2 regions of the Azospira sp. I09 genome follow, and region 2 is predicted to be linked to the other one. Evidence: riboswitches for the same ligand, from Rfam matches in the RefSeq annotation. Region 2 holds a riboswitch; the other holds the start of a gene.
What was found. Region 2 has a riboswitch for S-adenosylhomocysteine ahead of ahcY (adenosylhomocysteinase). Riboswitches for the same ligand answer to the same signal wherever they lie in the genome.

Region 1 (3,802 bases), 130 kb from region 2:
AATCTGGACTTCACGACCCGGCCCGTGATCCTGGTGGTGGACGACACCCCGGACAACCTGACCCTGATGGCCGAGCTGCTGCAGGACCGCTACGCCATCAAGGTGGCCAACAACGGCGAGCGGGCCCTGCGGGTGGCCGCCGGCACGCCGCCGCCGGACCTGATCCTGCTCGACATCATGATGCCGGACATGGACGGCCTGGAAGTGGCCCGGCGCCTGCGGGCCGACCCGGCCACCCGGGACATTCCCTTCATCTTCCTCACCGCCCGCAGCCAGATCGAGGACGAGCGCCATGGCTTCGAGCTGGGCGCGGTGGACTACATCACCAAGCCGGTGAGCCCGCCCATCCTCCTCGCCCGGGTGCACACCCACCTCACCCTGAAGGCCGCCAAGGATTTCCTCAAGGACCAGAACGCCTACCTGGAGAGCGAGGTGCAGCGCCGCACCCAGGAGGTTTCCATGATCCAGGACGTGACCATCATGGCCATGGCCTCCCTGGCGGAAACCCGGGACAACGAAACCGGCAACCACATCCGCCGCACCCAGAACTACGTGCGCATCCTGGCCCGGCAGCTGCAGGGCCACCCCCGCTTCGCCGCCTTCCTCAGCGACGCCAACATCGAGCTGCTGTACAAGTCCGCACCCCTGCACGACATCGGCAAGATGGGCATTCCCGACCGCATCCTGCTCAAGCCGGGCAAGCTGACCCCGGAAGAGTTCGAGATCATGAAGACCCACACCACCCTGGGCCGGGACGCCATCCTCCACGCCGAAGTGCGGCTCAACTCGCCCAACACCTTCCTCCGCTTCGCCCGGGACATCGCCTATGCGCACCAGGAGAAATGGGACGGCAGCGGCTACCCCCTGGGCCTGCGGGGCGACGAGATTCCGGTGGCGGCCAGGCTCATGGCGGTGGCCGACGTCTACGACGCCCTCATCAGCCGCCGGGTGTACAAGCCCCCCTTCCCCCATGAGCAGGCGGTACAGATCATCAGCGAAGGGCGCGGCAAGCACTTCGATCCGGACATGGTGGACGCCTTCCTCCAGGTGGCCGAGGATTTCCGCAGCATCGCCGCCACCTTCGCCGACACCGAAGGCGACGCCCAGCTGGAGGCGGAGCGGGTGCGCCTGCAATTCACCGAGGCCGCCCCGTGAAGGGCCGTCCCCTGGCCGTCCTGGCCCTGCTTTTGGGCCTCTCCCTGGCGGGCTGCGACTACCTGGCCCTGCAGGACCTGAAACCCGGCACCTCCACCGACCTGGAAGTGCGGGACCGCTTCGGCACCCCCGCCATGGAATGGCACAACGAGGACGGCAGCCTGACCTGGGAATATCCCCGGGGCCCGGCCGGGGTGGACACCTACATGATCACCCTGGGCCCCGACCGCATCCTGCGCTCGGTGGAACAGGTGCTGACCGAGGCCAACTTCGCCCGCATCGAAAAGGGCATGAGCCAGGAGCAGGTGCGGCGCATCCTGGGCCGGCCGGGCAGCATCAACCACTTTCCCCTGAAGCCGGAAACCGTGTGGGACTGGCGCATCGCCGGCATCCCCGCCAGCGACGAAACCCACTTCCACGTGCACTTCGGTGCGGACGGCCGGGTCAGCGGCACCTCCCGGCGGGTGGAAGCGAAGGCCTGAAGTCGCCGATCGGCACGGAGCCCCCTGTTTTTTATCAAGTTTTGCTTGGCAGCGGGGGCCGCAAAAAGTAAACTTGCGACCCTGCCGAGGAGCGCTGCGACCCGACCGGTTTTTTCCGGACGCCGGGCCAGGCTCGGCAACGATCAACGGCGCTCGCAAACCCCCGAAATGGTTTGTGGCGCCGTTTGCTTTTCCAGCATGCAAAGTGGCGGCGCCCGGCCGGTGAATACTGAAACGCCGAGGTAATCCATGCAGCCCGACCGCAGCTCCGAACTCTCCGCCCTTCTCCAGCAGCGCCTCCTGATCCTGGACGGCGCCATGGGCACCATGATCCAGCGCCACGGGCTGACCGAGAAGGACTACCGCGGGACCCGCTTCGCCGACCACGCCCACGACCTGAAGGGCAACAACGACCTGCTGCTGCTGACCCGCCCCGAGGTCATCCGCGGCATCCACGCCGAATACCTGGCGGCCGGCGCCGACATCCTGGAAACCAACACCTTCAACGCCACCAAGGTGTCCCAGGCCGACTACAAGCTGGAAGCCATCGTCTACGAACTGAACGTGGCCGGCGCCAAGCTGGCCCGGGAAGTGTGCGACGAATTCACGGCAAAGAACCCGGCCAAGCCCCGCTTCGTCGCCGGGGTGCTCGGCCCCACCAGCCGCACCGCCTCCATCTCCCCGGATGTGAACGACCCGGGCTACCGCAACGTCACCTTCGACGAGCTGGTGGAAAACTACCTGGAAGCCATCCGCGGCCTCACCGACGGCGGCGCCGACATCCTTCTGGTGGAGACGGTGTTCGACACCCTCAACGCCAAGGCCGCCCTGTTCGCCATCGAGACCTTCTTCGACAAGGTGGGCCGCCGCTGGCCGGTGATGATCTCCGGCACCATCACCGACGCCTCCGGCCGCACCCTCTCGGGCCAGACCGCCGAGGCCTTCTGGAACTCGCTGAACCACATCAAGCCCCTCTCCTTCGGCCTCAACTGTGCCCTCGGCGCCAAGGAACTGCGCCAGTACGTGGAGGAGCTGTCCCGGGTGTGCGACTGCTTCGTCTCCGCCCACCCCAACGCCGGCCTGCCCAACGCCTTCGGCGGCTACGACGAGACGCCGGAACAGCTGGCCGAGGAAATCGCCGACTGGGCCAGGCACGGCTTCGTGAACATCGTCGGCGGCTGCTGCGGCACCTCGCCGGACCACATCGCCGCCATCGCCAAGATGGTGGCCGGCATCGCCCCCCGGGCCATTCCGGCGATCGAGCCCCAGCTGCGCCTCTCCGGCCTGGAGCCTTTCAACGTCGGCCCCGACAGCCTCTATGTGAACGTGGGCGAGCGCACCAACGTCACCGGCTCCAAGGCCTTCGCCCGCATGATCCTGGAAGGCCGCTACGACGATGCCCTGGCAGTGGCCCGGCAGCAGGTGGAGAACGGCGCCCAGGTCATCGACATCAACATGGACGAGGCCATGCTGGATTCCGTGGCCGCCATGGAGAAGTTCCTCAAGCTGATCGCCTCGGAGCCGGATATTTCCCGGGTGCCCATCATGCTCGACTCCTCCAAGTGGGAGGTGATCGAGACCGGCCTCAAATGCATCCAGGGCAAGGGCATCGTGAACTCCATTTCCATGAAGGAAGGGGAGGCCAAGTTCCTGGAGCAGGCCAAGCTGGCCCGCCGCTACGGTGCCGCCGTCATCGTCATGGCCTTCGACGAGAAGGGCCAGGCCGACACCTACGCGCGCAAGACCGAGATCTGCAAGCGGGCCTACGAGCTGCTGGTCGGTATTGGCTTCCCGGCCCAGGACATCATTTTCGACCCCAACATCTTCGCCATCGCCACGGGTATCGAGGAGCACGACAACTACGCGGTGGACTTCATCAACGCCACCCGCTGGATTCGTGAAAACCTGCCCCACGCCCAGATTTCCGGCGGCGTCTCCAACGTCTCCTTCTCCTTCCGCGGCAACGACCCGGTGCGGGAAGCCATCCACACCGTCTTCCTCTACCACGCCATCCAGGCCGGCATGACCATGGGCATCGTCAATGCCGGCATGCTCGGCGTGTACGACGACCTGGAACCGGAACTGCGGCAGAAGGTGGAAGACGTGGTGCTGAACCGTCATCCGGGTGCGGGCGAAGCATTGGTGGAATTCGCCCAGACCGTGAA
Region 2 (3,802 bases):
CAGGGAAGCGACGTCGATTTCGTTGTCGAAGTGGCCGATGTTGCAGACGATGGCGTTGTTCTTCATCTTCACCATGTGGTCATGGGTGATGACGTGGAAGTTGCCGGTGGTGGTGACGAAGATGTCGGCCTTGTCGGCAGCGTATTCCATGGTGACGACGCGGTAGCCTTCCATGGCGGCCTGCAGGGCGCAGATCGGGTCGATCTCGGTGACCCAGACCTGGGCGGAGAGGGCGCGCAGGGCCTGGGCGGAACCCTTGCCCACGTCGCCGTAGCCGCAGACCACGGCGATCTTGCCGGCCACCATGACGTCGGTGGCGCGCTTGATGCCGTCCACCAGGGATTCGCGGCAACCGTAGAGGTTGTCGAACTTGGACTTGGTGACGGAATCGTTCACGTTGATGGCGGGGAACTTGAGGTCGCCGCGGGCGTGCATCTGGTACAGGCGGTGCACGCCGGTGGTGGTCTCTTCGGTAACGCCCCTGATCTTTTCCAGACGCACGGAGTACCAGGTGGGGTCCTGGGCCAGCTTGGCCTTGATGGCGGCGAAGAGGATGGTCTCTTCTTCGGAACCGGGCTTGGCCAGGACGGAAATGTCCTTCTCGGCCTTGGCGCCCAGATGCAGCAGCAGGGTGGCATCGCCGCCGTCGTCCAGGATCATGTTGGAATAGCCACCGTCGGCCCATTCGAAGATGCGGTGGGTGTAGTCCCAGTACTCGGTCAGGGTCTCGCCCTTGACGGCGAAGACGGGGATGCCGGCAGCGGCGATGGCGGCAGCGGCGTGATCCTGGGTGGAGAAGATGTTGCAGGAAGCCCAGCGCACTTCGGCACCGAGAGCCACCAGGGTCTCGATCAGCACCGCGGTCTGGATGGTCATGTGCAGGGAGCCGGTGATGCGGGCGCCCTTCAGGGGCTGGCTCTTGGCGTACTCCTCGCGGATGGCCATGAGACCGGGCATTTCGGTCTCGGCAATCTTGATTTCCTTGCGGCCCCAGGCGGACAGGCCCAGGTCGGCGATCACGTAATCTTTGAATTCAGCCACAGCAGTGCTCCTTAAGAACTGTGGCCGGGGAGGGGAGGGAGTGCGATAGCAGGGCTCACCTGGCCCCCTGCGCCCGGCAGGGTTGTAAAGGTGAGCGCCGTTGAAACTGGTCTCCCCTGGCGGGGCAGACATCCGAGCCTGGGACCTTGCCGGCCTCGCAGCGCTCCTCGGAAGTGGCGGATTATAGACGGAAATACCGGTCGGGGAAATTCCCCGGCCGGCCCTCCCGCACCGGGCTCAGGCCGCCGCCGTGCTCCAGATTTCGTCCACGTTGCCAATACCCCACTTGGCCGGGTCCTCCCGGCCGGCGATCTTGTCGTGCACGCCGGGACGGGACAGATCCAGCAACTCCGGCGCAATGTGGGCATTGGACTTGGTGGAAAAGAATACCTTGACCCGGGGCGCCAGCAGGGACTTCTCGCTCTGCTCCACCACCACCCCCAGCCGCCCCGATTCGAGGCGGACGAAGGAGCCGATGGGGTAGATACCCAGGCTCTTGACGAAGGCCTGGAAGACCCGCGGATCGAAATGCCCGTCGGCCCACTCGGCCATCTTCTTGATCGATTCGGCCGGGTCCCAGCCGGCCTTATAGGGGCGGTTGGAGGTAATGGCGTCATAGACGTCGCAGACCGCCCCCATCTTGGCCAGCAGGCTGATCTCGTCGCCCTTGAGGCCCTTGGGGTAGCCGCCGCCGTTCATCTTTTCGTGGTGGTGCAGGCAGACGTCCAGTGCCTCCGGCGGCACCCCCTTGCCTTCCAGCAAGACCTTGTGCCCTTCGGCGGGGTGGGTCTTGATGACCGCAAATTCTTCGTCGGTCAGCTTGCCCGGCTTGTTGAGGATTTCGGCCGGGATGAAGGCCTTGCCCATGTCGTGCAGCAGGCCGGACAGGCCCGCCAGACGGGTCTGCTGCTCGTCCAGGCCGAGCTGGCGGGCCAGGGCCACCATCAGGGCGCAGACGGCGACCGAGTGCATGTAGGTGTAATCGTCGGCCGTCTTCAGGCGGGCCAGGCTGATCAGGGCACCGGGATTGCGGGCCACGGAATCGGCGATCTCCTCCACCAGCACCTGGGCCTGCTCCGCATCCACGGCCTTGCCCATGCGGGCCTCCTGGAACATGGACACCACGGCCTTCTTGGCGCTGTTGCAGATTTTCGCCGCCCGCTGCATCTCCACCGCGGTGCTGGTGCGCTCCAGGGAGCGGGTGGCCTGGGCCTCCCGCACCTGTTCCTCGGCCACCAGGGCCTCGGACTCGGTCTCGCTGATGGCCGCCTCGCCGGCTTCCACGTCCAGCCCCTTGCCGGCATCGATCCAGACTTCGGTGATGCAGCTGGCGCGAATGGCGCGGATGTCCTCCGGGTCCTTCAGGACGAAGGAGTTGCGCCAGAACGGATGATCGATCCAGGCGCCACAGAAGGACTTGAGATACATGCCGACACGCAGTTGTTCGACATGGATTTTCTTGAGCATGGGGGACGGGCAGGAGGCGGAAAACCTCCATTTTATGCCCAGGGGAAGGCGAATTGCGGAAATTACCCCCGCCCCTGGGAATCACCCCAGGGGCGGGGACCAAGGCACTAGGGCTGGGCGGCCTTGGCGGCCTCCAGGTTTTCCCGCATGAAACGCTTGTTGATCTTGCCGATGCTGGTACGGGCCAGGGTCTTGACGAAGGAAACCTGCATCAGCACCCCGTAGCGGGAGACCCCCAGGGTTTCCGCCAGGTGGGCGGCATGGTTGCGGATGGCGTGCTCGGTGACCTGGCCTTCCATTTCCGGCTTCAGTACCACCAGGGCCAGGGGCCGCTCGCCCCACTTCTCGTCCTTGACCCCGATCACCGCCACCTCGTGCACCGCCGGGTGCTGGCCGATGATGTCTTCCAGCTGCAGGGAGGAGGTCCACTCGCCACCGGTCTTGATCACGTCCTTGATGCGGTCGGTGATCTGGATGGAGCCGTTGGCGTCGATGTTGCCGATGTCGGCGGTGTGCAGGTAGCCCCCACCCCACAGCTCTTCGGCCGCCGCCGGATCCTTCAGGTAGTCCTGGGTCAGCCAGGGGGAGCGCACCACCAGTTCGCCGACGGCCTGGCCGTCGTGGGGCTGGGGCCGCATTTCCGGATCGACGATGCGCAGGTCCACCAGGGGCAGGGGCAGGCCGGTACGGGCGCGCAGGGCAGCCTGCTCGGCCAGGGGGGCCTGCAGCTTGGCCGTGGGCAGGTGGGCCACGGACAGGATGGGACAGGTCTCCGACATGCCATAGCCGGTGAAGACGTCGATCCCCTTTTCCAGGGCCGCCACCGCCATGGCCTGGGGCAGGGCGGAGCCGCCGATCATAACCTTCCAGCCGGACAGGTCCGTCTCCCTGGCCAGGGCATGGTTGAGCAGCATGTGCAGGATGGTGGGCACGCAGTGGGAGAAGGTGACCCGCTCCCGGGCCTTCAATCGCAACAGCACCTCGGGCTGGTAACGTCCCGGGTAGACCTGCTTCAGGCCCAGCATGGTGGCCACGTAGGGCAGGCCCCAGGCATGCACGTGGAACATGGGGGTGATGGGCATGTACACATCGTCCCGGTGCAGGCGGCCCTGTACCGGCGAGGTACCGAGGCCGGTGGCCGCGCCCATGGTGTGCATCACCAGTTGCCGGTGGCTGAAATAGACCCCCTTGGGCAGGCCCGTGGTGCCGGTGGTGTAGAAGGTGGTGGCCTTGGCGTTCTCGTCGAAGTCGGGGAAGTCGTAATCGGTGGCGGCAGCGGCCAGCAGCTCTTCGT

Region 1: linked by a shared signal. The riboswitch ahead of metH (methionine synthase) and the one ahead of ahcY (adenosylhomocysteinase) in region 2 are both predicted to bind S-adenosylhomocysteine.

What each region holds. Positions count from the first base shown of each region.
Region 1 covers NZ_AP021844.1:2,522,228-2,526,029, forward strand. The annotation lists gene AZSP09_RS11795 (response regulator) at 1-1,155, shown strand, start outside; gene bamE (outer membrane protein assembly factor BamE domain-containing protein) at 1,152-1,637, shown strand; S-adenosyl-L-homocysteine riboswitch at 1,718-1,799, shown strand; gene metH (methionine synthase) at 1,887-3,802, shown strand, end outside.
Region 2 covers NZ_AP021844.1:2,389,825-2,393,626, forward strand. The annotation lists gene ahcY (adenosylhomocysteinase) at 1-1,041, opposite strand, end outside; S-adenosyl-L-homocysteine riboswitch at 1,127-1,216, opposite strand; gene AZSP09_RS11195 (HD-GYP domain-containing protein) at 1,279-2,508, opposite strand; gene AZSP09_RS11200 (fatty acid--CoA ligase) at 2,616-3,802, opposite strand, start outside.